One region of the Pseudoalteromonas sp. SG41-5 genome, then DNA from elsewhere that is predicted to be linked to it. Evidence: predicted binding sites of a transcription regulator. Region 1 holds the regulator's gene; each other region holds the start of a gene.
The links. The regulator sigma-54, encoded in region 1, starts transcription at its own class of promoters, with help from an activator protein. The targets are predictions, from matches to a motif close to GTTGGCACGNNNNTNGNNT.
Positions count from the first base shown of each region.

Region 2: a site for sigma-54 is predicted at 1,178-1,196, ahead of H5232_RS04610 (PAS domain-containing sensor histidine kinase). Genes of this name have one in related genera too.
Region 3: a site for sigma-54 is predicted at 994-1,012, ahead of H5232_RS04570 (flagellar hook-length control protein FliK). Genes of this name have one in related genera too.
Region 4: a site for sigma-54 is predicted at 1,307-1,325, ahead of H5232_RS21180 (flagellar basal body rod protein FlgF). Genes of this name have one in related genera too.

Region 1 covers NZ_JACJFH010000074.1:8,776-10,984, forward strand. The annotation lists gene ptsN (PTS IIA-like nitrogen regulatory protein PtsN) at 1-292, opposite strand, end outside; gene hpf (ribosome hibernation promoting factor) at 297-584, opposite strand; gene H5232_RS16785 (RNA polymerase factor sigma-54) at 613-2,109, opposite strand; gene lptB (LPS export ABC transporter ATP-binding protein) at 2,176-2,209, opposite strand, start outside.
Region 2 covers NZ_JACJFH010000010.1:62,138-64,346, forward strand. The annotation lists gene H5232_RS04605 (sigma-54 dependent transcriptional regulator) at 1-34, opposite strand, end outside; gene H5232_RS04610 (PAS domain-containing sensor histidine kinase) at 31-1,143, opposite strand; gene H5232_RS04615 (DNA-3-methyladenine glycosylase I) at 1,284-1,871, shown strand.
Region 3 covers NZ_JACJFH010000010.1:53,535-55,743, reverse strand. The annotation lists gene fliI (flagellar protein export ATPase FliI) at 1-506, shown strand, start outside; gene fliJ (flagellar export protein FliJ) at 506-952, shown strand; gene H5232_RS04570 (flagellar hook-length control protein FliK) at 1,082-2,209, shown strand, end outside.
Region 4 covers NZ_JACJFH010000133.1:2,647-4,855, reverse strand. The annotation lists gene flgE (flagellar hook protein FlgE) at 1-1,202, shown strand, start outside; gene H5232_RS21180 (flagellar basal body rod protein FlgF) at 1,362-2,126, shown strand; gene flgG (flagellar basal-body rod protein FlgG) at 2,148-2,209, shown strand, end outside.

The sequences.
Region 1 (2,209 bases):
CAACTGGGCGATTATCTATCGCATCAAAATCAATCGGTGATTCACTCACTATAATTATTGCTAGCGGGTTTTCAACACCACTCATACGGCCATGAGGAATAGCAATACCACGACCAATACCCGTACTACCTAGTTTTTCTCTCGACAGTAGTGCGTTGAGGATTTCTTGTTGTGATAGCTGAGGAAGTTGTTCATGAGCCAATTGGCTGATAAATTCAATGATCCGTTTTTTGCTATTAAAAAGGACCGCAGCTTTACTGCAGTCCTGGCAAATAAGTGAGCTTAATTTCATAGTGTTAGTGTCGAGCGTGCTTCTCTTTGTGTTTAATTACCTGACGGTCAAGTTTGTCGATTAGTCCGTCAATGGCTGCATACATGTCTTGGTGCTCAGTTGAGGCAAATAATTCAGCGCCACTGACATGTAATGTGGCTTCTGCTTTTTGGCTTAGCTTTTCTACATCAAGAATGACATGGACATTATTGATATGATCAAAATGCCTTTCAAGCTTGGCAAACTTATTGTTTACATAGTCTCTTAATGAATCAGTAATTTCTACATGACGACCAGTTAAATTTAGTTGCATAAGCATTTTCCTCTTGTGATTTTACGCCTTAAATCAAACTTTTACGTTGATTTGACGGTGGAATAGCCAGCGACTCGCGGTATTTTGCAATAGTCCGTCTAGCTACTTTGATACCTTGCTCTGCCAATATATCTGCAATCTTACTATCACTCAATGGTTTCGCTGAGTTTTCTGCACTGATCAATTTTCTGATCAATGCTCGAATGGCTGTCGATGAGCATTCGCCGCCGTTCTCAGTACTTACATGGCTCGAGAAAAAATATTTTAACTCAAATATACCACGAGGGGTATGCATGTATTTTTGGGTGGTTACACGAGAAATTGTTGATTCGTGCATCTCAACCATTTCGGCAACGTCGTTTAGTACCATAGGGCGCATGGCCTCAGGGCCATGCTCAAAGAATCCTTGCTGCTGTTTAACAATGCAGTTGGTTACTTTGAGTAACGTCTCGTTACGACTTTCTAGGCTTTTAATAAACCATTTAGCTTCTTGCAAATGCGAGCGTATAAATTGGCTGTCAGTGCTTGATTTTACAGAGCGTGACATCGCCGCATATTGGCTGTTCACTCTAATTTTTGGCATGCTGTCTGGATTGAGTTCAACCACCCAGCGACCTTTAATTTTTTTCACCGAAACGTCAGGAATAACATACTCTGATTCTTCGCGTACTATGGTATCCGCAGGCTTTGGGTTAAGGCTGTGGATCAGTGTCATTACTTCTTTTAGTTCATCTTCTTTAAGCTTAGTCTTTTTCATCAAAGTGCGATAGTCACGACTAGCTAATAAATCGATATGATCAGTTAAAATCATTTTTGTCTCGCTAATCCAAGGAGTTGCAGGATCAAATTGATTTAATTGAATACATAAACATTCTTGTAGGCTGCGCGCAGCAATACCAACAGGGTCAAACAACTGAATGCGTTTTAACACTGCTTGCACTTCGTCGAGTTCGATTTCTTCTTCGTTATTACCTTGATTTAAGCTTTCTGCGATGTCTTCGCAGCTCAAGGTTAAAATACCTGAATCGTCAACGGCTTCAACAATGGCAATGGCAATGGCTTCATCGGTTGGACTAAAAGGTGTGAGTTGTAATTGCCACATTAGATATTCGTGCAAGGTTTCAGTTGAGGCACCTTGATAAATTGACTCATCTTCAGGCATTGGCCCAGATGACGTATTTGGCGCAGCACTCATGTATTCGTCCCAGGTGACGTCCATAGCCATTTCGTCACTTAAGGTCTCTTTACTTAATGCTTCGCTACTTTCTTGTTCATATTCGCTTGGCTTGTCGTCTGCTGATGCGCTAACGGTTAAGTCATCGTTATCTTGTTTTTGTTCGTTTTTACCAGCCGTGTCGTCTGAATATTCATGTTCTTCTAGCTCTAACAATGGATTGCTGTCGAGCGCTTCTTGAATTTCTTGCTGGAGATCCAATGTACTGAGTTGCAATAAGCGAATTGCTTGTTGCAGCTGTGGTGTCATTGTAAGTTGCTGGCCCATGCGCAGCTGGAGTGATTGCCTCATGTATCTCTAACAATCCTTTTATTGTTATCATCGTTAAGTCTAGCAGATACTTAGCCGAGCGTGGCTTTATAGCCTAAATTGCTCGCCCAGGTAAACATCG
Region 2 (2,209 bases), on a different contig from region 1:
CATCATCTTCAACCACTAAAATCGTGTTGTTCATATTGCCTCCGCCGATGTTGACTTTGTACAAATAGGTAACAGTAAACTAAAGCAGGCTCCGCCTTGAGCATTGTTCGTTACTGCAACTCGTCCTTGGTGTGCATTTGCGACTGAACTAACTACCGCTAAGCCTAAACCTGTGCCTTGGCTTCGGGTAGTAAAAAATGGTTCAAATAATTTATCAAGTAAGCTTAAATCGACCCCAGGGCCATTATCACTTACAGTAATACACACTAGCTCGGGGTCACTCGCATCCCGCTGCGCACTTAATTGAACGAGTGCATTACTGCCAATGACTTGAATACTATTGTGAATAAGATTTTGAATGGCACTGGCAAGCGCAGTTTTATTGCCCATTATCTCGATATCAGGCTCAGGTAAACTGACCTGAAGTTCACTATTATTAAGTGCGACCATAGCATCAGCGCCAGTTTTCACTTCAGTTAATAATTGCTGCATGGAAACATGTTCAACAACTTGCTGATCGCCACTTTTTGCGAACAACAACATATCGTTTACTTGGGTTTCGAGATCTTTTAAACGCGACATTAACTTAGTATGAAAATTGCCTCGCGAGCTTTCGGGTAACCGCTTTGAACCTAAATTAGCGGCATACAAAATCGCAGCAGACAGTGGTGTTCGCACTTGATGTGCCAAAGATGCCACCATTTTACCCAATGCACTTAAACGCTGCATATGTGCAACGCGTGTTTGTAGACGACGCGTTTCGGTTAAGTCAGTCATTAAGATTAATTGCCCTGGCTCTGGCGCTAATGCCGTTATTTCTAACTTAATTAAGCGTCCATCTTTTAGCGATACTTCATGGCCATCATCTTGTTGGGGCCGAAACGAGCGCTGGATCACACTGAACCACTTTTCACCTTCGAGTGGCTCCCCTAGCATGTCTGTTGCAATTTGATTAGCTTTAGCGATCAAACCGCGACCATCAAGCACCACAACACCCGCAGGCATTGTATCTACTAAATGACTTAACCAACTGGCTTGCTGGCGTAATTCACTTAACTCACCAATGTACTCTTCTTGCAGTAAACATGGGTTATACTGGGTCGCTGTGATAAATTGTGGTTTTAAGACATTAGCTAAGGCCATAATGCATTCTCGTTTACAGGATCTAACTAGCTAAATGCACAAATTGTACCAACAATTATATTGATTAATTTCATTTGCTTAGCGTATAAATAACGCGACAAAAAAATGACAAACTAAAATAAGCAAAGCAAGGAGACACTATGAATTCAACAAATTTATGTCGCTGCCCTTGGCTCGATACCAGTAAAGATGACTATGTTGCCTATCACGATGATGAATGGGGGATCCCAGTATATGATGACCAAACACTTTTTGAATTTATTACTCTGGAATCAGCACAAGCAGGATTAAGTTGGTATACGATTTTAAAGAAACGTGATGGTTATCGTCGTGCATTTTTGGATTTTGATGTAGAAAAAGTCGCACAAATGAACGAGCACGATGTTGAACGATTAATGCTTGATGAAACAATTATACGTAATCGTTTAAAAATTGTAGCAACTATAAATAACGCCAAACGTTTTATTGAAATTCAGCAAGAATTTGGCAGCTTCAGTAACTATCAATGGCAGTTTGTAGGTGGTAAGCCGTTAGTGAATGAGTTAGATAAACTTAGTGACTACCCTGCAATCACAGAGGCCTCAACTGCATTTGCAAAAGATTTAAAAAAACGGGGATTTAAGTTTTTAGGTCCAACCACAGTGTACGCCCATATGCAGGCCTGTGGTATGGTGAATGATCACAGTAATGATTGTTTTCGTAAAGCTGAGATTATTGAAAAATACTAGGTGTTAAGAGCTAGAAAAGTGACTAGGCGCTAGGATCCTAAATCTAGCGTCTAGGAATTAATGGCTGAAGCCATTTCCTACAAATGCTTAACCCACATATAAGCAGGCTTCAGCCACGAAAGATTTATATATATTTTTATCTGCTCATTTGATCTCATTCACTTCTCTTTGTGCAAAAGACCTTTAAATGATTGATCCACCACAGAGAACTCCGAGTTCAAAGAGGAAGGGATTAGGGTCCTAGCCCTTCAGCTCCGTGTAGCGCGCAGCGCCTCGGTGGTAAAAATTAAGTAACTATTTGCAAGCACCGAAATGGTAGGTAGTGCTTTAGCGCGTCA
Region 3 (2,209 bases), on a different contig from region 1:
GTGAACCACCAGCGACTAAAGGTTATCCGCCTTCAGTGTTTGCAAAGCTACCCGCGCTGGTGGAACGTGCTGGTAATGGCGGCGAAGGGCAAGGCTCTATCACAGCGTTTTTTACTGTACTGAGTGAAGGGGATGATATGCAAGATCCGATTGCTGATGCGGCGCGAGCCATTTTAGACGGTCATATCGTGTTATCCAGAGAGCTCGCTGACAGTGGTCATTATCCTGCTATTGATATAGAAAAATCGATTTCACGGGTGATGCCACAAGTTGTCTCAGAAGCACATATGCAACAAGCGCGAGTGTTAAAACAAGTGTATTCAATGTTCCAGCAAAATAAAGATATGATTACTTTAGGTGCTTATCAAAAAGGCACCGACCAAATGCTTGATCAGGCCATTAATATGATGCCAAGAGTGAATGCATTTTTACAACAAGGCATGAAGGATGTGATCAGCTATGACGATGGCCTACAAGGGCTTGCGCAATTATTAGGACAAGCATAATGGCAACCAATAAGCTCAGTTTATTGCTGAAAATAGAAAATGATAAAGAAGAAGCTTTACGGATAAATTATTTACAAGCGCAGCAAAACTTGCAAGGCAATCAACAAAAATTGCAAGGCTTGAATAACTTTCGCTTAGAATATACTCAGCAATTACATGTAAAAGGAAAGTCCGGTTTAAGTAGCGCCGGGTTTAGTCAATATCATGCTTTCATTGCCAAAATCGAAGAAGCCATTCGTCAACAAGCGAATACTGTCAGTACCGCTAAACAAGTTGTCTCACAACGCCAAAGTTTATGGCTTAAACAGCAGATTAAGGCTAAAGCGGTTGCTAAGTTAATAGAAAAACAGCAACTTAAAGCGAATGTGATCGCACAAAAAAATGAACAAAAAATGCTTGATGAATTTTCCGCAAATCAATTTTACCAAAGACGTCGCGTTTTATAGTCTATTGCCCAAAAAAGGGTTATTTATTAATTCAAATCAGCTTAGGCATATTATTTGCTTGTTTAATGTAATAAGTATTTATTCTGGCAAACTGCGGCGGCAAATTGCCACTTTTAATCTAGGTGAATTATGGCTATTAGTGATCTTTCAGTGTTTATCTCAACTGAGCAGGATGTTCAGTTAAATAAAAAAGACAGTGCCAAAGGTGGTGCAGCAGCAGATAAAGAAAGTACTGATAGTGGCTTTTTTAGCCAATTACAAAGTGCCAACAATGCTGCGGAAACATCTACCAAGGTTAATTCAACGGGTGCTGAGCCTCGTTCAGCTGAAGCCGTAATTGTTGCTGAAAAAGCACAAGAAACGTCTGCTGACAACAGTGATGAAAATGCGATGTCTGGTGATGCAATGCTTGCGCAAATAACGGCGGCTAATAACATGGACACTCGGGTAAATAATACGCCAACTGTCGAAAATTCCTCATTACTTTCAAAGTTGGGGAAATACAGCGAGGAAAAAATAGACCCTACGCTTGTTAAAGTCACTGGAGCCCGTCCAATTGATGATGTTACGCCTATTATTGATACAGAGACTCCTGCTACTGATGATCCGATTGCACAATTAGTCGATAAACAGCTAAAACCATCGTTACTTACAGAAAAAACGGTGCTGGCAGAGGCAATTGATAAACAACTTCAGCTAAAGGGGAGCACTCCGCCTGATGATGCAGTTACTCCTATTATTGATGATATTCAAGTCGCAAAAGAGACATCGCAAAATAAAGCGATGGCAATGCAGCCAACAATCCAACAAGCAGTTGCGACTACAACTACGTTAAAAAGCGGGCAAGTTGACAATGACGCAGCTCAAATAATTGCTGCTGCAAATACAAGCCAAGGTAAACCACAAGACAGTGAAGTATTAGCTAAAGGTTCCGACGCTATGCTTGCTCAGCAAGGAAAACCTCAACAGAGCGCAGCACTAACTGCAGATGCAGCAGTTACTAACGTTACTGCTAACGCTAAACAAGCAATCAAAAGTGCCACTGAAGTAGCAATGGACGCTGAAGCGGTTAAAGGTGTTGCTTCAAGCTCTCAAACTGATGTATCAGAAAAAGCAGCTGAACAGTCAAAGCATAATAATAGTGCTGTATTAGAGCAAATCAGCAAGGTATTACTTAACTCAACGACAACTGTGCAAAAAAATGAAAATCCACTGTTGGCGAGCTTAACACCGGAGCAGCAAAAACAGCTGCAAACT
Region 4 (2,209 bases), on a different contig from region 1:
AAACTAAAAATGGTGATGGTGTACAAACAGCATCTGTAGCACAGCAGTTTCATCAAGGTTCAACATTAGGCACTAAAAATTCACTCGATCTTGCTATAGGAGGTGAAGGATACTTTGCTCTTAGCAATGAGTTAGGCTCACAAGATAAAACATTCACTCGTGCAGGGGCGTTTAAATTAGATAAAGATAACTTTATCGTTGACGCACAAGGTAATTACTTACAAGGCTTTCCTGTTGATGAAATTAGTGGAGATGCAACATCAGTAAGTTTAACCTCCTCTGGGGCGATTCAAATTCCTGATTCATCAGGTTCCCCGCGGGCTACCTCAAGTGTATATTCGTCATTTCGATTGGATTCGACCAAAGATACACCGACTATTACACCATTTGATCCAACTCAATCAGGGTCATATACTCACTCTACCTCAACCAATGTTTATGATTCGCTAGGTGAGCCGCATACTATGCAATTGTTTTTTGTGAAAACGGATGCAGCTGTTACAGGTAATGCTAATGAGTGGCAAACCTATGCCACGTTAGACGGTCAAGCATTCAATCCTGATGGAAGCTCGCAAGGCGCTACTGGACCATTTAATCCAATTTCAACATTTCAGTTTGATGCGAACGGCTTACCACTTAACACCAATGGTACCGCAAATACAGGCAATACATTTAACCCTGTTGTGTTAGATAGCACTAATTTGACAGGGTTTTTAAGCAATGGTGCTAGCTTTCCTAATAATGTAACTATCAACTGGCGTGATGAAGCAGGTACCTCTGCAAAAATCCCGACCCAGCATGCAGGCAAGTTTGAAAATAAAGTATTATCTCAAGATGGTGCTGCTGTGGGACGGTTGGCAAATATAGACATTGGTGTTGATGGAAAAATTGTTGCTTCTTATAGTAATGGTGACTCTAACTACCTAGGTCAAGTTGCGTTAGTCCGTTTTCCCAATTCACAGGGGTTACAACAAGTAGGCAATACGTCATGGAAGAAAAGTTTAACTTCAGGTGACCCTGTAGCGGGTGAAGCAAATTCAGGCGCATTTGGTAAGATTAGCTCATCAGCATTAGAGCAATCAAACGTGAACTTAACCAATGAGCTTGTTGATTTGATCAGCGCACAGCGTAACTTCCAAGCTAACTCGCGTGCACTCGAAGTGAATTCAACACTACAGCAAGCTATTTTGCAGATCCGTTAATCTCGTTTTAATATTTTTTACAATCCGACACCTAGGCTGCTATTTATTAGCAGCCTTTTTTATTTGTGCTTGATTATATTTTGTAATTTATTACGTCATTTTATTGTGGCACTTATCTTGCATTTGTCATGTTATAGATTTTTAACGTGAGTCGATGTTATGGACAAGATGGTCTACATTGCAGCGTCTGGAGCTAAGCAAAGTTTGCGGGGCCTAGAGCTTAAAGCAAATAATTTAGCAAATGCCAATACCACAGGCTTTAAAGCTGACTTCGCGCAAGCGCGCTCAATGCAAGCTTTTGGTGAAGGCTTACCGACACGTGTTTTTACTATGCAGGAACGGCCAGGCTCTAATATGACTTCCGGCGGTATTGTTGAAACTGGACGTGATCTTGATATTGCTATGAGCGATAAAGGGTGGCTTACAGTGCAAGATGCTTCAGGGAATGAGGCATATACTAAAGTTGGCACGTTGAATATCACCCCTGATGGCGCTTTGATCACCAGTCACGGGCGTCAAGTTATTGGCGAAGGTGGACCGATTATTTTGCCATTGCCAGTGGAGAAAGTCGAATTTAGTGACGATGGTTCAATCCAAGTTCGCCCGCAAGGTGCGCCGGCTAACTTTTTAGAAGTTGTTGACCGTTTGAAGGTAATTAAGGCAAATAATTCTGAGCTTGAAAAAGGCAATGATGGCTTATTTCGACCAAAACCCGAATTACTGGAAAATGGTATATGTGGATTTTGTGACATCTCTAATGATGTGAAAGTAATGAGTGGCACTTTGGAAATGTCAAATGTGAATCCGGTACATGAGATGGTGGATATGATAAGCCATCAACGCCAATTTGAATTACAAGTTAAGTTAATGAAAACGGCTGAAGAAATTGACGAACGTCAAACTCAATTGCTGCGTATTGTTTAACTTTATTGAGAGGACATTAATATGAATCCTGCATTGTGGATAAGTAAAACGGGGCTTGATGCTCAACAAACCGATATTTCGGT